DNA from 4 places in the Streptomyces sp. NBC_00385 genome. Region 2 is predicted to be linked to each of the others. Evidence: riboswitches for the same ligand, from Rfam matches in the RefSeq annotation. Region 2 holds a riboswitch; each other region holds the start of a gene.
What was found. Region 2 has a riboswitch for cyclic di-AMP ahead of OG959_RS07555 (M23 family metallopeptidase). Riboswitches for the same ligand answer to the same signal wherever they lie in the genome.

Region 1 (4,520 bases), 3.5 Mb from region 2:
GTCCATCCCATGCGGGAACGGCAACTCGTCTGGTGGAAGAAGGGTGCCTGGCCCGAGGTCATGGCGGTTCTGGGCGCGGACCGCAGGGGGGTAGAGGCATATCAGCGTCCGACTCCGCCGCAGCTCACGGTCACAGGAGTGCTCCGTGGCAGCCTGCTGTCAGTACGAAGCGAGGCTCCCAAGGTCAAAGGGGCGTCAGGAACCTTCCCGGAGGCTCCTTCCTTGCCCGGGTGAAACCAACCCGTCCCCGTCGTGCTCGCAGCCGCCGAACGGGACCCCGGGCGCATCGACGGGCCGGACACCCTGGACCTCGCGCGGCGTGACAACCAACACCTCGGTTACGGTCACGGAATCCACTACTGCCTGGGAGCGCCGCTCGCCCGGCTGGAGGGGCAGGCCGCGCTCGCCACGCTTCTGGAGCGCCTTCCTGGCCTGCGACTTGCGGGAGAACCTGCCGATTTGCGGTGGCGTGGCGGGCTCATCATGCGCGGACTGCGCACCCTGCCGGTGGAGTTCACGCCGGGGCCGGTGCGCGGTGAAGGTGACACTCTGTCAACTCTGTGACTTTCACGTGATCTCTGCTGCATCGACTTGTGACACACGTTCGAGTCCCGCTAGGTTCACCGTTCGACTCACCAGTCACTCGTCAGTCACACGGAAGGCATCCCCATGGGCTCCGCGAACGGCAGACACCGTCGCCCTCGGCAGGCACCCGCGATCATCGTCGCCGCAGGCGTGACCGGTTCGGCCATCGCCATCCCGCTGCTCGGCGCGGCAGGTGCGCACGCCGCCGACGCCTCGACCTGGGACCGCGTGGCCGAGTGCGAGAGCGGCGGCATGTGGAGCGCCGACCTCGGCAACGGCTACTACGGCGGCCTGCAGTTCTCGCAGGAGGTCTGGAAGTCGTACGGCGGCGAGTCGTACGCCGAGCGCGCCGACCTCGCCAGCCGCTCGCAGCAGATCGCCGTGGCGGAGAAGGTCCTGGAGGACCAGGGGCCGAAGGCATGGCCCAGCTGTGCGGTCATCTCCGGTCTCGTCGTGGACAGCGGCCTGCCGGGGGTGGACCCGGGCAGCACTCCGTCCGCCGACCCGACGGAGAGCGTGGATCCGTCCGCGAGCGCCGATCCGTCCGCGAGTACCGACCCGTCCGAGGGCGCGACCTCGTCGGACGACGCGTCGTCGGGGGCGAAGGCGCCGTCGGGCGACGCGAAGGACGACGCGAAGCCGGACGCGTCGGCCACGCCCTCCGCCACCCCCTCCACGACGCCCTCGGGTGATGCCTCGGGCGCCGAGAAGGGCACCTCGGGGCAGGAGAAGGGCGGCAAGCACCGCGGCACGCCGGCCCCCGAGGAGACCCGGGAGAGCGGCCGCAGTGGTGACCGGGACGCGGGGCGGCATGCTTCGCGTGGTGCCGGTGACGCACGCGACACCGGCGCCCCGGCTGCTGACGGTGCGTACACCGTCCGTGCGGGCGACAACCTGTGGGCGATTGCTGATGCACAGCAGCTGCCCGGCGGGTGGACGGCTCTGTACGAGGCCAACAAGGCCGAGGTGGGCTCCGACCCCGACCTCATCCTGCCTGGCCAGAGCCTCGATCTCGGCGTGAAGGCCGAATGAGCGCGGTCTGATGATCAGCTGAAAACACCCCAAATATTGGGGTAGTTAAGAGGCCTATGTCCCACTTTTGACCAAGTGAGACATGGGTCTCTTTGCGTGAACTGGCGTGTCTTGTCCGGGAGGTACCGCCGCATCCGTTCCCACCTGCGCAAACAGTGCTTCTTCGGGTGCAAGTAAGGGCTGTTTATCCGGTATGTCCATCTTTGGATATGAGGGTTGGTGTGTTTACGGTCGGAACCGCTCGCACCGCGGGCCCCGTCGATCGTCACGCCGAATCCTGCCGTCGGTCGAAGGGAACAGACGCGTAAAGCGCCGTAGGCAGGAGCGGGGGACCCAGGTAGGCGCCGGGCCCGATCGTCGCAAGACGCATCAGGACCGGCTTGGGGTGAAGTCGCGTGCTAGGACGTGCGACCGGGCAACTCACTTGGCCCGAACCCGACAGCTCACCTCGTAGGCGTCGGTGAGGAGAAGTCTCGATGCTGCTCAACAGCAAGGGCAACAAGCACCGTCGCCCGTCCAAGGCCGTCCGTATCGCCACGCTCGCCGGTGTCACCGGTGCCGCCATCGCCGTGCCCCTGATGGGTGCGACCGGCGCCTCCGCCGCCTCCGTCTCCACGTGGGACGCCGTCGCCCAGTGCGAGTCCGGCGGCAACTGGTCCATCAACACCGGCAACGGTTACTACGGTGGCCTGCAGTTCTCGCAGTCCAGCTGGGCGGCCGCAGGCGGCACCCAGTACGCGGCCCGTGCCGACCTGGCCACCAAGGCTCAGCAGATCGCCACCGCCGAGAAGCTCCTCGCCCTGCAGGGCCCGGGCGCCTGGGCCTGCGCCGGCGCCGGCAACCTGAGCAACGACGGTGTCGACCCGGGCGTCGACACCGGCTCCTCCGCCGCCAAGACCGAGACCGCCCCGAAGCAGGAGTCCGCGCCGGTCCAGAAGGCCGAGCCGAAGAAGGCCGAGCGCGCCGAGGCCCCCTCCACCAACCGCTCCGAGCGCTCGGCCGCCCCCAAGGCCGAGTCGAAGACCGTCACGACCCCGACCGGCAAGAAGGTCGAGAAGGGTGACGGCGAGTACAAGGTCGTCACCGGCGACTCCCTGAGCAAGATCGCCGCCGACCACGAGGTCGAGGGCGGCTGGGAGCAGCTCTTCAAGCTGAACAAGGACATCGTCACGGACGCCGACCTGATCTACCCCGGTCAGCAGCTGCACCTGACGAAGTAGTCGCGATCTCTCCTCGCTGATGACCCCGGCCGCCCCGGCCCGGTGCGCACCTTCCCCCCGTGCGTTCCGGTCCGGGGTGAGCCGGTTTCTGCGTTGATCGTTCAACTGTTGTAGTTACTAGCCAGTAAATTTCTGGCCTTTTGCCCCGCTGTGCCTGCCCTTGGGTCCTTTTTCGTCCCAGGGGACGGGCGGTCGGCCGGTTGGGGCGGCCGGGCCGGTTAGGCTCTTGTCGCAAGGCCAAAGCGACCCTGCACCACAAGCGTCACATCCCAGAAGGAGATGCCTCGTGCCGTCCATCGACGTCGTCGTAGCCAGGGAAATCCTCGACTCCCGCGGAAACCCCACGGTCGAGGTCGAGGTCGGCCTCGACGACGGCAGCACGGGCCGTGCTGCTGTTCCGTCCGGCGCCTCCACCGGCGCGTTCGAGGCCATTGAGCTTCGCGACGGCGACCCCAACCGCTACCACGGCAAGGGCGTCGAGAAGGCCGTCCTCGCCGTGATCGAGCAGATCGGCCCGGAGCTCGTCGGCTACGACGCGACCGAGCAGCGGCTGATCGACCAGGCGATGTTCGACCTGGACGCCACGGAGAACAAGGGCTCGCTCGGCGCCAACGCCATCCTCGGCGTCTCGCTCGCCGTGGCCCACGCCGCCTCCGAGGCCTCGGACCTGCCGCTGTTCCGCTACCTCGGTGGCCCGAACGCGCACCTGCTGCCCGTCCCGATGATGAACATCCTCAACGGTGGGTCGCACGCCGACTCCAACGTGGACATCCAGGAGTTCATGATCGCGCCGATCGGCGCGGAGTCCTTCTCCGAGGCCCTGCGCTGGGGCGCCGAGGTCTACCACACGCTGAAGAAGGTCCTGAAGACCAAGGGCCTGTCCACGGGTCTCGGTGACGAGGGCGGCTTCGCGCCGAACCTGGAGTCGAACCGCGCCGCCCTGGACCTCATCGTCGAGGCCATCAAGGAAGCCGGCTACGCCCCGGGCAAGGACATCGCGCTCGCGCTCGACGTCGCCGCCTCGGAGTTCTACAAGGACGGCAAGTACGAGTTCGAGGGCAAGTCCCGCTCGGCCGCCGAGATGACCGAGTACTACGAGGAGCTCGTCTCCGCGTACCCGCTGGTCTCCATCGAGGACCCGCTGTACGAGGACGACTGGGCCGGTTGGAAGGTCATCACCGACAAGATCGGCGCCAAGGTGCAGATCGTCGGCGACGACCTCTTCGTCACCAACCCGGAGCGGCTGTCCCGCGGCATCGAGGAGGGCTCGGCCAACGCCCTGCTCGTCAAGGTCAACCAGATCGGTTCGCTGACCGAGACCCTGGACGCCGTCGAGCTGGCCCAGCGCAACGGCTTCAAGTGCATGATGTCGCACCGTTCCGGCGAGACCGAGGACGTCACCATCGCCGACCTCGCGGTCGCCGTGAACTGCGGTCAGATCAAGACCGGCGCCCCGGCCCGCTCGGACCGCGTCGCCAAGTACAACCAGCTGCTGCGCATCGAGGAGATCCTCGACGACGCCGCCGTGTACGCCGGCCGCTCGGCGTTCCCGCGCTTCAAGGGCTGACACGTACAGCACGGGCTCACCAAGCCCGGCGGGGTCAAGTGCCCCGGCCTCCGTCCGTCCCCGCACTCGGTCCCGTACCGTGTGCGGGGACGGACGTGCGTAATGGGGAGGCGGAG
Region 2 (4,520 bases):
GCCAGCGGTCGCGTGGGTGCCGGGGCCGGGGCAGTCTGAGGGTTGCCGGGCGACGGTGCGGCGCGGGTGGAAGGCGGTCCGCGGGTCGGCCGGAGCATCGCGCACTGCATGAGAGACTGGTCTAGACAACCATTGATTCGTGAAGGGCAGAACCATGGCTGAGCGCCGCGTCAACGTCGGTTGGGCCGAGGGCCTGCACGCCCGCCCCGCTTCCATCTTCGTCCGTGCCGCCACGGCTTCCGGCATCCCCGTGACCATCGCCAAGGCCGATGGCAACCCGGTGAACGCGGCCTCCATGCTCGCCGTGCTCGGACTCGGCGCGCAGGGCGGCGAGGAGATCGTCCTCGCGTCCGAGGCCGACAACGCCGAAGCCGCTCTGGACCGTCTGTCCAAGCTGGTCGCCGAGGGGCTCGACGAGCTTCCGGAGACCGTCTGACCCCGACGGGCCATGACCGCGGGAATTCCCGCGAAAGAGCCGCGACACCCCCGACCGGGTGCCGCGGCTCTTTCGTTCAGCGCCCTCGTTCAGCGCTTTCGTTCAGGCAAAAGTCGCGGGTCGCCGAATGGCTCGGCGGGGGCGAATTGGGCAGCAGAAAGAAAGCCCCTCGAAATGCCCACTCTTTGTATACGGCGCACTTGTTAATGACGGCCGCTCGGGGTGTTTACGGCATGTTGCGAAGTCCTCACCCGGCCGGTCCGGGCCACGGCGGACTCCGTCCGGCCGGGGCTGCGCAGCCGGTACGCGCCGGCGGCCCGCTCGGCGTGCTGGGCGGTCAGCGCCCGTGCCCTCTCCGCGTCCCCTCGTGCCACGGCGTCCACGATGGCTCCGTGCTCGGCCCAGGAATCGGCCGGACGGGCCGGGGAATCGATCGCGTACATCCAGGTGGTCTTGTGCCGTAGCTGGGTGAGCAGCGCGATCAGGCCGGGGCTGCCGGAGGCCTGCGCGAGCGTCTCGTGGAACCAGCCGCCCAGGGAGCGCAGGTCCTCGCCCTCGCCCCGCCGGGCGCGCTCCTGGCCGAGCCTGACCAGGCCGCGCAGCACCTTGAGGTGCGCGTCCGAGCGGCGGTGGGCGGCGCGGGCCGCACCGAGCGGCTCCAGCAGCATCCGGACCTCCAGGAGGTCGGCGGCCTCCTGCTCGGTGGGCTCGGCCACGCAGGCTCCGGCGTGCCTGCGGGTGACCACGAACCCTTCGGACTCCAGGGTGCGCAGCGCTTCCCGTACCGGCACCCGGGAGACCCCGTAACGCCGTGCGAGCACCTCCTCGGTGAGTCGGCTGCCGCGTTCGAAGACACCTGAGACGATGTCTTCACGGATTGCCGTGCATACCGAATGCGCCGGAATGCGCATGTCCGAACCTCCGCCTTAATCCCCGCGAAACGCGGCCGATCGACGCCTGTCCTGCGACTCTATTGCAATGCGGTCGCATTTCCGACGGCGGGTGGAAATTCATGAATATCTTTTGGTCACCGGGCCGTTCCGGAACGACCACCGCGGACCGCCGCGGCACGGGACACGGCGAAGGCCCCGGCGTGGTGCCGGGGCCTTGAGCGAGGGGTCGTCGGCCGGTCAGACGGAGACGCCGTGGGCGCGCAGGTAGGCGACCGGGTCCATGTCGGAGCCGTACGAGGGCGTGGTGCGGGCCTCGAAGTGGAGGTGCGGGCCGGTCGAGTTGCCGGTGGAGCCGGAGAGGCCGATCTGCTGGCCGGCACCGACGCTCTGGCCGACGGACACGCCGATCGAGGAGAGGTGGCCGTACTGGGTGTACGTGCCGTCCGTCATCCGCAGCACGATGTTGTTGCCGTACGCCCCGCCCCAGCCGGCCTCGACGACCGTACCGGCGCCGACGGCGACGACGGAGCTGCCGGAAGCGGCGTGGAAGTCGATGCCGGAGTGGCTGCCGGAGGACCACATGGAGCCGCTGGACTTGTAGCCGGTGCTCACGTACGAACCGGCGACGGGGAGCTGGAAGGAGCCGAGCCGGGTGCGCTCGGCGGAACGGGCGGCGCGGGCGGCGCTCTCGCGGGCCTTCTCGGCCCGGGCGGCCTTCGCCTTCGCGGCGGCCTCGGCCTTCGCGGCAGCCTTGGCTTCGGCCTTCTTCCTGGCCTCGGCCTTCTTCTTCGCGGCGGCGTTGGCTGCCTCGGCCTTCTTCTCGGCGACGTCGGCCTGGTGCTGCTGCGCGTCCGCCTGGGCGTCGATCCGCTCGGCGAGGACGTTCTCGATGGCGATGACCTGGGTGAGGCCGGTGTCGCCGGCGGCGGGGGCCCCGGTGTCCGCGGCGAGGGCCGGGGAGGCCAGTCCTCCGATGACGCCGGTGGTGGCCAGGGTCGCGATGCCGACGGCCTTCGCGCCGCTGCGCGTCAGACGGCCCGGGGCACGATGCTTCCCGGTGGCACGGGTGAACGCCATGAAGTGGCTGGTCCTTTCCTTCCTTCTCGCCTACCGGGTTAGCTGACGGGTTCGGAGCAGGAAGGTCTCCTACGGATCACCGGTTCCCTGCGGGACACGGCCACCCGATTCACCCCAGGGACTGCGTGGGTCCCCGGCTCCCCAGGCTCGCGCCTGACGGGGACTCGGCGATGACTGCCCGGTATGTCACGGATGCGGCATACGAGTGGCGGACAGCGGAGCCGACGCTAAGCGGGGGCACTTCCCGTCACCAAACGGACAGGCCGTTTTGTAGCGCATCCCACAGGGCAGACAGGCAGCCTCTCCACCAAAGCGGACAAAAGGAAGGTCCCGGCGGAGACCGCTCCGCCGGGACCTTGCGTCACTCTTCCGTTCGCCCTGGTACGGGGCGAGATGACCGGTGTGCTCAGCCGGTCACGACCGACACCTCACCGATGCCGAGGGCCCGGACCGGGTCGGCGATCTGTGCGGCGTCCCCGACGAGAACCGTGACCAGCCGGTCCTCCGGGAAGGCGTTGACCACGGCCGCCGTCGCCTCCACCGTGCCGGTGTCGGCGAGGCGCGCGTAGAGCTGCGCCTGGTAGTCGTCCGGGAGATGCTGCTCGACCTGGTCGGCGAGGGTACCGGCGACGGAGGCCGCCATCTCGAACTTCAGCGGGGCGACGCCCACGAGGTTCTGCACGGCCGTCTCGCGCTCGGCGTCCGTCAGCCCTTCGGCCGCCAGGGTCCGCAGGACCTTCCACAGGTCCTCCAGCGCCGGGCCGGTGGACTCGGTGTCCACGGAACCGCTGATGGCGAGCATGGCGGCGCCCGTGGCCCCGGAGGCGGAGTCCGGAGCCGTCGAGCGCAGCACCTGGGCGAAGGCCCGCACGCCGTAGGTGTAGCCCTTCTCCTCGCGCAGCACCCGGTCGAGCCGGGAGGTGAGCGTGCCGCCCAGGCAGTAGGTGCCGAGCACCTGGGCCGCCCAGACGCTGTCGTGCCGGTCGGCGCCGATCCGGCCGATCAGCAACTGCGTCTGCACCGCGCCGGGACGGTCCACGATCACCACACGGCCCGCGTCGTCGGCGGTGATCGGCGGGACGGGGCGCGGCTCCGCGGTGTTGCCCGACCAGTCACCGACGGTGTCGGCGAGCAGCGCGTCCAGGTCGATTCCGGTCAGGTCGCCCACGACCACGGCGGTCGCGGTGGACGGGCGGATGTGTGCGTCGTAGAAGGCGCGCACGGCCGCGGAGTCGATCCGGGCCACGGTCTCCTCGGTGCCCTGGCGCGGACGCGACATACGGGCCGTGGCCGGGAACAGCTCCTTGGAGAGCTGCTTGGCGGCACGCCGGGCCGGGTTGGCCTGCTCGTGCGGGATCTCGTCCAGCCGGTTGCCCACGAGACGCTCGATCTCGCTGTCGGCGAAGGCCGGAGCCCGCAGCGCCTCGGCGACGAGGCCGAGCGCCTTGGCCAGCCGGGAGGCCGGAACCTCCAGGGAGACCCGGACGCCGGGATGGTCGGCGTGGGCGTCCAGCGTGGCGCCGCACCGCTCCAGCTCGGCGGCGAACTCCTCGGCGCTCTGCTTGTCGGTGCCCTCGGACAGGGCGCGGGACATGATCGTGGCGACCCCGTCCAGCCCTTCGGGCTCGGCGTCCAGGGGGGCGTCGAGGAAGATCTCGACGGCGACGACCTGCTGGCCGGGACGGTGGCAGCGCAGGACCGTGAGGCCGTTGGGCAGGGAGCCGCGCTCGGGCGCGGGGAAGGCCCAGGGCCTGGCCACGCCGGGGGCGGGCTGCGGGTGGTACTCCATCGAAACTCCAGTCGCGGCAGCGTCGGTCACTTGTCCGCTCCTTCGTGCGCGTCGGTGTCGGTCGCGGCGGCATCCGCCTCTTCGGCGGCTTCGGCGGGCTCGACCGGCTCGTACACCAGCACCGCCCGGTTGTCGGGCCGCAGCTGGGCCCTGGCGGCCGCCTTGACCTCCTCGGCGGTCACGTCGAGCACCCGGTGCACGGCGGTCAGGGCGAGCTGCGGGTCACCGAACAGCACGGCGAACCGGCACAGTTCGTCGGCGCGGCCCGCGACGGTACCGAGGCGGTCCAGCCACTCGCGCTCCAACTGCGCCTGAGCGCGCTCCA
Region 3 (4,520 bases), 2.3 Mb from region 2:
TACGGGCGAGGGCGGTGTGGCCGGTGCGGCCGGGGCAGAGGCGGGAGCGGGAGTGAGCGGTGCGGTCATCGTCGAGGGCCCTCCAGACAGGCTGCGATGAGAGACCGGGAGTGGCTTGTGGGGCGCGGTGACTGCGCGTTCCGGGGCCTGCTCGCACGGGCAGCCCACCGGTCCGGGGGATGCAGCAGTTACCTTGCGGCAGAACACGTGTTCCTTGCAACACCTTCTCGTTTTCGACACGTTGACGGGCCGGTGAAGTCCCTCCACGGGAGGCGGGCTGTCCTCTGCTGCCGGTGTGCGCCGTCAAGGCGGCCACGGGGATGGTTTGTTCGGGTTCGCCGACGTGGATTCGCCCTCCAAGCCGTGTGGTTGGGGGAACGGGTGCCGAATGCGGGTAGGGGTGCACAGGGCGGGCCTGAGGGCGGCCGACAGGTCCGATCAGGGTCCGATCAGCAGGTCCGGGGCGGGTCGGGCTGTGGGCCAGGGCTGTGGGCCCGGGCGTCGCCCGTGGGGGTGCGCGCGCCGGGGTGTACGCCGGGTGGTCATGAGGGTGGTCATGAGTGCCTCGAACATGCCGTAGAGTTGTGTTTACCGACGCGGGGTGGAGCAGCTCGGTAGCTCGCTGGGCTCATAACCCAGAGGTCGCAGGTTCAAATCCTGTCCCCGCTACTGAAGAATCAGGCCCGGCATGCATACAGCGTGCCGGGCCTGATTCGTTTGTACGGCGTGGGCCCCTGGCCCGTCGGTCCGTGGCCCGCCGGGTTGGCCGGTGCGGGGTCGTATCGCGTTCGCGTACCCCCATTGGCCGACGAGGAGTCGCCCCGCGACCCTGCTCCGGGAAGCCTGGGGGTGGTGCGCGGTACCGTCCGCGGCCGTGGACACACCGGGCAGGAGAGCAGTAGGTGGGGAAGCGGGAGAAGCGGCGGACGAGGCGGGCCGGGGGTGTGCGGACCCGCCGGTTCGTCAGGTTGCTGCCCACGCTGATGATCGTCGGGGGCGTGCTGTTCGACGGTCTCACCCCGCCCGTGTTCACCGCCATTCCGTTGTTCGCGGCGGCCCCGCTGATCGCCGCGCCGTTCTTCTCGCTGGCCAGCACGGTCCGTACCGGCGTCGCCGCGCTGCTGGCCGTCGCCGTGCTGCGGCTGTCCAGCGGCACCCTGCTGCAGGTCGTGCCCTCCATCGAACTGCTCACCGTCCTCACCGTCTCCGTCCTGGCTGTCGTGATCAACGGGGTCGTGCGGCGCAGCAACGAGCAGCTTGCCTCCGCCCGCGTCATCGCGGAGACGGCCATGCGGGCGGTGCTGCCGACACCGTCGGACCGGATCGGCGGGCTTCAGGTGGCCGCGCGGTACGAGGCGGCGCAGGCGGACGAGTTCGTCGGCGGCGACCTGTTCTCTGTGGCGGACAGCCCGCAGGGGGTGCGGCTGGTGGTCGGGGACGTGCGCGGCAAGGGGCTGGATGCCGTGGAGGCGGTGGCGGTGGTCATCGGGGCCTTCCGGGAGGCGGCCGAGCAGGAGGAGACGCTGGAGGGCGTCGCGCTGCGGCTGGAGCGCGCGCTGGCGCGGGAGTCGGACCGGCGTGGTGGCCTGGACGCGTTCGAGGGGTTCATCACCGCCGTGCTCGCCGAGGTCCCGCCGGGGTCGGGCCTGGTGCGGATCGTCAACCGCGGTCACCCCGAGCCTCTGCTGCTGCACACGGACGGGGAGCTGGAGGTGCTCGGTCCGTCGGTGCCGGCGCTGCCGCTGGGGATGGACCTGGGGGTGTGGCCGGACCGGGCCGACGAGTGGGACCTGCCGGCCGGGGCGACGCTCCTCCTCTATACGGACGGCCTCTCCGAGGCCCGTAACGTCGAAGGCGTCTTCTACGACCCTGCCGAGCGGCTGCGGGGACGGATCTTCCCGGGGCCCGAGGAGCTCCTCTCCGCACTGACCGATGACGTGCGGCTGCACACGGGGGGCGAGTCGACGGACGACATGGCGCTGCTCGCGGTCGTGCGGCCCGCCGAGGGGCAGCCCGACCGGCGCAGGACCGTGAAGATCGTCGGTCTGGGCGACGGCGGCGGCTGAGCCGGGTCCCCGCGGTCAAGGTGCGGTGGGAGCAGTGGACGGCGATGCCACCGTCCGTAACCGAAGGGCACCCCTCCGCATAACATTTGACGCAACGTCAGAAACCGGGTGATGACCGAGGGGCGATCAACTCGCCCGATTGCACCCGGTTGTGTCCCGTAAAGTCCAGGCCAAGGACGTGAACGATCAGTGGGAACGGCTTGGAATCGGACCCCGGTGTCTATTAACGTTCGATAACGCAGCGCGGTTGTCCCAGCCGCCGTCAGTGGCGGCACCGTGCGCGAGCGCCGAATTCCGCAAGGGAACCGGGGAACCACCTACATGGGGTGAATCGGGCATCTCTGTCTTGTTTGTGAGACGGAGGAACCCGTAGGAGACCTTCCTGCTCCGAACCCGTCAGCTAACCCGGTAGGCGAGAAGGAAGGAAAGGAGTGCGCCCCCGTGGCGTCCAACAAGCCTGCCCCCGAAGCTCCCTCTCGGTTCCGGTCCGAGCACGGCGATGACTTCGCCACCCGGCCCGCCACCGCATTCGGTACGGAGTGCGGGGCCGACTACGCGACCGATTACGGGACCGATCGGGGCAGCGACTTCGGAAACGACTTCCGCACCGACGAGGCCGGGCCCGACAGGACCTGGGAGGAATGGAACCCCACCGAGGAGTCCATCCGTCCCGTGCGCGGCAAGCACCGCGTCGCCAAGCAGCGCAATGGTCTGGCCCGCAGCTCCACCGTCCTCGGTGTCGGCGTCATCGCGGCCGTCGGTGCGGGTGGCATGGCCACCGCCCAGAGCAAGCCGCCGGTCTCCATCTCTCTTCCCGATTCCATCTCGGACAATCTCCCCGACGCCAAGTCCCTCCCGGGCGTCGGCGCACTGTTCTCGGGAGAGTCGGAGTCCGCTGCGGAGAAGGCTGCGGCCGAGACCGCTTCCGCGCCGCTGACGACCGCCGGTATCACCACCGCCGAGGCCGAGCAGGGAACCACGGACGCCGGTGAGGCACTCCGCGCCCGCATCCTCCAGCAGGCCGAGCAGCAGCAGGACGCCGCCGACGCCGAGGTCAAGGCGGCCGCGGAGAAGGCGGCCGCCGAGAAGGCCGCCGCCGAGGCGAAGAAGCAGCAGGACGCGGCCGAGGCCAAGATCGCCGCCGAGAAGAAGAAGGCGGCGGAGGAGGCTGCGAAGAAGGCGGAGGCGCTGCGGCTCGCCAAGCTCGCCGCCAGCTACGCCATCCCCACCTCCTCGTACACGATCACCTCGACCTTCGGTGAGGCCGGATCGATGTGGTCCTCCGGCTACCACACGGGCCTCGACTTCGCGGCGCCGACCGGTACCCCGATCAAGGCCATCCACACCGGCACGGTCAAGTCGGCCGGCTACTCCGGTTCCTACGGCTACCGCACGGTCCTGGAGTTGGAGGACGGCACGGAGCTGTGGTTCTGCCACCAGTCCTCGATCGACGTCAGCATCGGCCAGAAGGTCACGACGGGCGACACCATCGGACGCGTCGGCGCGACCGGCAACGTGACGGGCCCGCACCTCCACCTGGAGGTCCACACCCCGGACGGCACCGGCATCGACCCGATGGCCTGGCTGCAGGCCCGGGGCCTGACGGTCTGAGACCGCTTCCTGCGGAACGGTCCGAGGGGACCGTTTCCCCGGGACGGTCCGAGGGGGCCGCTTTCGGAGGACGGTCCGAGGGGACCGTTTCCTCAGGACGGTCCGAGACCGCCCCCTTCACGCCGGTTCTCCGGCCACGAAACCCCGGCAGCCCTGACGCTCACCCCCCGACGTCAGGGCTGCCGGTCTGTCCCCGCCACTTCCACATCCGCTGCCGGTCTGTCTCCGTCACTTCCGCATCCCCGCGTCCACCGGTTCAGATGTACAGGCCACGGAATAGCGGAGCCCGTGGAGGTGGTTGTTCCACCCATGACTTCTCTCCGCAAGCTCGGTTCCTCCAGCCTCCAGGTCTTCCCGCTCGCCCTCGGGGGCAACGTCTTCGGCTGGACCGCCGACGAGGCGCAGTCCTTCGCGGTGCTCGACGCGTACGCGGCGGCCGGCGGCAACTTCATCGACACCGCCGACGCCTACTCGGCCTGGGTCCCCGGCAACGAGGGCGGCGAGTCGGAGACCCTCATCGGCAAGTGGCTCGCCGCACGCGGCAACCGCTCCGACATCGTCGTGGCCACCAAGGTCGGCTCACACCCTGCCTACAAGGGGCTCTCCGCCACCACCATCAAGGCGGCTGTCGAGGAGTCGCTGCGCCGGCTCGGCACCGACCACATCGATCTCTACTACACGCACTTCGACGACGAGACGGTCCCGGTCGAGGAGATCATCACCGCCCTCGACCAGCTGGTGAAGGACGGCAAGGTCCGCGAGATCGCCGCATCCAACATCAGCCCGGAGCGGCTCCGCGCCTCGCTGGACTTCTCCGAGCGCGAGGGGCTTGCCCGCTACGTG
Region 4 (4,520 bases), 1.5 Mb from region 2:
CGTACGCCAGCCGGCGCTCCTCCTCCAGCTCCTTGACCTGGCCGAGCGCCCGCATGTGCGGGAAGACGCCGTCCTCCATGCCGGTCAGGAAGACCACCGGGAATTCGAGGCCCTTGGCGGTGTGCAGCGTCATCAGCGTGACGACACCGGAGCCGTCCTCGTCCTCGTCGGGGATCTGGTCCGCGTCGGCGACGAGCGCGACCTTCTCCAGGAACTCGGCGAGCGTGCCCGCGCCTTCGTCCTCGGCCCGCTCCTGCTCGAACTCAAGGGCGACGGAGGCGAGTTCCTGGAGGTTCTCGATCCGAGTCTCGTCCTGTGGGTCGGTGGACGCCTGGAGCTCGGCGAGATAGCCGGTCCGCTCCATGACGGCCTCCACCACGACCGCCGGTCCCGCGCCGGACTCCACGATCGTGCGGAGCTCCTCCATCAGCGTGTTGAACCGCTTCACCGCGTTCGACGAACGGGCGGCCATGCCGTACGCCTCGTCGACACGGCGCAGCGCCTGCGGGAACGAGATCTTCTCGCGCATCGACAGGGCGTCGATCATGGCCTCGGCCCGGTCGCCGATGCCCCGCTTGGGCACGTTCAGGATGCGTCGCAGCGGGACGGTGTCCTCCGGGTTGGAGAGGACACGGAGGTAGGCCAGGACGTCCCTGACCTCCTTGCGCTCGTAGAAGCGCACGCCGCCGACCACCTTGTAGGGCAGGCCGACGCGGATGAAGATCTCCTCGAAGACACGTGACTGCGCGTTCGTCCGGTAGAAGATCGCCACGTCGCCGGCCTTGGCGTCGCCCGCGTCGGTCAGCCGGTCGATCTCGTCGGCGACGAACTGCGCCTCGTCGTGCTCGGTGTCGGCGACATAGCCGGTGATCCGGGTGCCGGCGCCCGCGTTCGTCCAGAGGTTCTTCGGGCGGCGGCTCTCGTTGCGCTCGATGACCGCGTTGGCCGCGGACAGGATCGTCTGCGTGGAGCGGTAGTTCTGCTCCAGCATGATCGTCGTCGCGTTCGGGTAGTCCTCCTCGAACTGGAGGATGTTGCGGATGGTCGCGCCGCGGAAGGCGTAGATCGACTGGTCCGCGTCACCCACGACGCACAGCTCGGCGGAGGCGTCCTCCGGACCGGCCGGGCCGACCAGTTCCCGTACGAGCGTGTACTGGGCGTGGTTGGTGTCCTGGTACTCGTCGACGAGGACGTGGCGGAAGCGGCGGCGGTAGTGCTCCGCGACGTCGGGGAACGCCTGGAGCAGGTGCACCGTCGTCATGATGATGTCGTCGAAGTCCAGCGCGTTCGCCTCGCGCAGCCGGGACTGGTAGAGCGCGTAGGCCTGGGCGAGTGTCTTCTCGAAGCCGTCCGTGGCCTGTCCGGCGAAGGTCTCCTCGTCGATCAGCTCGTTCTTCAGGTTCGAGACCTTCGCCGTGAACGACTTCGGCGGGTAGCGCTTCGGGTCGAGGTCGAGATCGCGGCAGACCAGGGCCATGAGGCGCTTGGAGTCGGCGGCGTCGTAGATCGAGAACGAGGAGGTGAAGCCGAGCCGCTTCGACTCGCGGCGCAGGATCCGTACGCACGCGCTGTGGAAGGTCATGACCCACATGGCGTTGGCCCGCGGTCCGACGAGCTGCTCGACGCGCTCCTTCATCTCGCCGGCGGCCTTGTTGGTGAAGGTGATCGCCAGGATCTGGCCGGGGTGCACGCCGCGCTCGGCCAGCAGATGGGCGATGCGGTGGGTCAGTACGCGGGTCTTGCCCGAACCGGCACCGGCGACGATGAGCAGCGGGGATCCGGCGTGCACGACGGCTGCGCGCTGCTCGGTGTTCAGCCCGTCCAGCAGCGCGGCCGCGTCGATGACCGGGCGGTGGGCCCCGTCGCGGTAGTACGCCTCGCGGGGCGGCGGGGGGCCGTCGAAAACGCCCGCGAAGAGGTCCTCCGGCACCGCTTCGGGTGCGGAGTCCTCGGGGGGCGGCGGGGGCCCTTCCTCCGTGTGCTGGAGGCCGGCCAGGAAACTGTCGTCAAAGAGGCTGCTCATCGCCTCCCGAGTCTAGGCGTGCGCACTGACACTCCGGGCCCGAGTGACCAACCACGCACCCCCGACCGGGCACACAGAGCGAGCGGGAAGCATCACTGTGTGCGGCAACCCCGGGCTCCACCTGCCCCGCAGCGCCCCGATCCGGTGAGGTCACGAAAATGTATCGGGCATATCGAACATCAACCTTCACAGCGGCACCATGAGTTGGCTAGCGTGCTCGTTCGGGCGGCCCGTACCCCCAGAGGCGATCCACGCCGAGCGGGCGTCCACGCCGAATCCGGGCTGCCCGTCACGGGAGTCCGGAACCGGGGACCCACACGCATCACCGGGGTGAATCGGTCCGCATCCCCCACCAGGACCGTAGGGCAGCCTTCCGTTCCGCCCGAACCCGACAGCTAACCCGGTAGGCGGTCCACGGAAGGAGATGCCGGCCTTGGCGTCGCATCGCAAACCGCGCACCCGCGTGCGCAATACCGGCCCGGCCGTCGGGATCACGACGGCCGCACTGGCGTCGGTGACCCTGCTGTCCACGCAGAGCGCACTCGCCGCCCCGGCCCCCAAGCCCAGCATCGAGGATGTGCAGAAGAAGGTCGACGACCTCTACCGGCAGGCGGGCACCGCGACCCAGCAGTACAACCAGGCGAAGGAAGCGACCACCGCGCAGCGCTCCAAGGTGGACACCCTCCTCGACGACGTCGCCAAGCGCACCGAGAAGCTGAACGAGGCCCGCCGGACGCTCGGCACGTACGCCGCCGCCCAGTACCGCGGTGGCACCCTCGCCCCGACCGCCACCTTCTTCCTGGCCGACGACCCGCAGTCGTTCTTCGACCAGACCCACCTCATGGACCGGATGACCGAGCGCCAGACGCGGGCGGTGTCGGACTTCCGTACGCAGCAGGTCAAGGCGTCCAAGCAGCGGGCCGAGGCCGTGGCGAGCCTGGAGACGCTCACCGAGTCCCAGGCGACGCTGCGCACCAGCAAGCAGAACGTCCAGACGAAGCTGTCCGAGGCCCGCGGCCTGCTGTCGAAGCTGACCGCCGAGGAGAAGGCACGCCTGGCCGAGCTGGAGCGGAAGAAGGAGGCGGAGGCCAAGCGCAAGGCGGCGGAGCTGGCGAAGAAGCAGGCCGCCGCGAAGGCCGAGGCCGACCGCAAGGCCGCGGCGGCCGAGGAGGCCGCCAAGGAGGCCGGCAGCGGTACGGGTACGGGCACCGGAACCGGGACGGGTTCGGGTTCGGGTTCGGACACCGATGCCTCGACCAAGGCCGAGAAGGTCATGGCGTTCGCCAGGGCACAGCTCGGCAAGCCGTACGTCTGGGGGGCGACCGGCCCGGCCTCGTACGACTGCTCGGGGCTCACCCAGGCGGCGTGGAAGGCGGCCGGTGTCGACATTCCGCGGACCACCTGGGACCAGGTGAACGTGGGCACCCGGATCGCCACGGAGGATCTGCAGCCCGGGGACCTGGTGTTCTTCTACGACGACATCAGCCACGTCGGCATCTACAAGGGCGACGGCATGATGATCCACGCGCCGAAGCCGGGGGCGAACGTGCGCGAGGAGTCGATCTACTACATGCCGATCTACGGGAGCGTACGGCCGGGCTGACGGGCCCGTCGGGACTGCCACGCGGGGGCGCGCTTTGGGTCCACGGGCCCAGGACCCGCCCCCCGTCGGCCCGTTGGCGCAACGTGGTCTCCAGCAGCGGCCAGGGTCTGTCCCCGGCGCAGCTGAGCGCCATCGCCACACGCGGTGACGTCCCGGTCCGCGTCAACGTCCAGGGCGCCACGCACGCCGAGCGGAACGCCTTGCCGGAGATCGACAAGCCGGGCGGCAAGCCCATCGCAGGCGGGGCGTCGCGCGAGGTCTGCCAGGACATCTGCGGACCGCTCATCAAGGGCTCCGAGGGTGCGGTCAGCGGCAATGTGACCGGGCGGGGCGGACGGAGGTACAAGACGTTCTGGTGGCCGTGACCGGGCGGGCGCCGGGTACCGTGCGGAAGGTGTCCGGCACCGGACGGGCATCGGCGTACAGGACGAGCACGAGCACGAGCGAGCGAGCGAGCGACCGTGAAGATCTTGGAGAGCGTCCGGGGCATGGCCTTCCTCGGGACCTTCGCCCGGGCGAGGCTGTTCTCGGCGGCCTGCGCCGAGCGCACCGCGGGAGTGCTTTTGCGGTATCTCGCCGACGAGGGGCGCCCGGAGGACCAGGACAGCTGCGTGGCCGCCCTGGAGCTGCTGTGGGACACCGCGCCGCCGGACGAGAGCGCGGCGGCCGCCATGCACCGCCGGCTGAGCGTGCTCCCCGAGCTCGATCCGGAACTCCGGCCGGACGGGGTCGTCGCGGCGGCGGCGCTCGGGCTCAGGGCCCTGTTCTCCGGAGTGGCGATGCTCATCGACCAGGGCCCGGACGGTGCGGTCGCGCCCTCCGAAGCGGCTCGGGCGCTTGCCCGGGCACTGGACGGCGGGGGCGGCGCGACGGCTGCCGAGGAGGACGTGATCC

Region 1: it holds a riboswitch for cyclic di-AMP, as region 2 does, so the genes downstream of both, OG959_RS23490 (transglycosylase family protein) here and OG959_RS07555 (M23 family metallopeptidase) in region 2, are expected to answer to the same signal.
Region 3: it holds a riboswitch for cyclic di-AMP, as region 2 does, so the genes downstream of both, OG959_RS17640 (M23 family metallopeptidase) here and OG959_RS07555 (M23 family metallopeptidase) in region 2, are expected to answer to the same signal.
Region 4: it holds a riboswitch for cyclic di-AMP, as region 2 does, so the genes downstream of both, OG959_RS13990 (C40 family peptidase) here and OG959_RS07555 (M23 family metallopeptidase) in region 2, are expected to answer to the same signal.

Annotation. Positions count from the first base shown of each region.
Region 1 is NZ_CP107951.1:5,250,155-5,254,674, forward strand. Features, by position in the region: partial or broken gene OG959_RS23480 (cytochrome P450) at 241-564, shown strand; gene OG959_RS23485 (transglycosylase family protein) at 670-1,617, shown strand; cyclic di-AMP (ydaO/yuaA leader) riboswitch at 1,918-2,089, shown strand; gene OG959_RS23490 (transglycosylase family protein) at 2,094-2,837, shown strand; gene eno (phosphopyruvate hydratase) at 3,124-4,404, shown strand.
Region 2 is NZ_CP107951.1:1,732,789-1,737,308, forward strand. Features, by position in the region: gene OG959_RS07545 (HPr family phosphocarrier protein) at 155-436, shown strand; gene OG959_RS07550 (GntR family transcriptional regulator) at 640-1,347, opposite strand; gene OG959_RS07555 (M23 family metallopeptidase) at 1,567-2,406, opposite strand; cyclic di-AMP (ydaO/yuaA leader) riboswitch at 2,420-2,586, opposite strand; gene OG959_RS07560 (M16 family metallopeptidase) at 2,813-4,195, opposite strand; gene OG959_RS07565 (M16 family metallopeptidase) at 4,222-4,520, opposite strand, start outside.
Region 3 is NZ_CP107951.1:4,002,487-4,007,006, reverse strand. Features, by position in the region: gene OG959_RS17655 (hypothetical protein) at 1-69, opposite strand, end outside; tRNA gene OG959_RS17650 (tRNA-Met) at 596-669, shown strand; gene OG959_RS17645 (PP2C family protein-serine/threonine phosphatase) at 903-2,066, shown strand; cyclic di-AMP (ydaO/yuaA leader) riboswitch at 2,342-2,496, shown strand; gene OG959_RS17640 (M23 family metallopeptidase) at 2,508-3,677, shown strand; gene OG959_RS17635 (aldo/keto reductase) at 3,987-4,520, shown strand, end outside.
Region 4 is NZ_CP107951.1:3,208,041-3,212,560, forward strand. Features, by position in the region: gene pcrA (DNA helicase PcrA) at 1-2,023, opposite strand, end outside; cyclic di-AMP (ydaO/yuaA leader) riboswitch at 2,283-2,449, shown strand; gene OG959_RS13990 (C40 family peptidase) at 2,448-3,626, shown strand; gene OG959_RS13995 (hypothetical protein) at 3,710-3,991, shown strand; gene OG959_RS14000 (hypothetical protein) at 4,088-4,520, shown strand, end outside.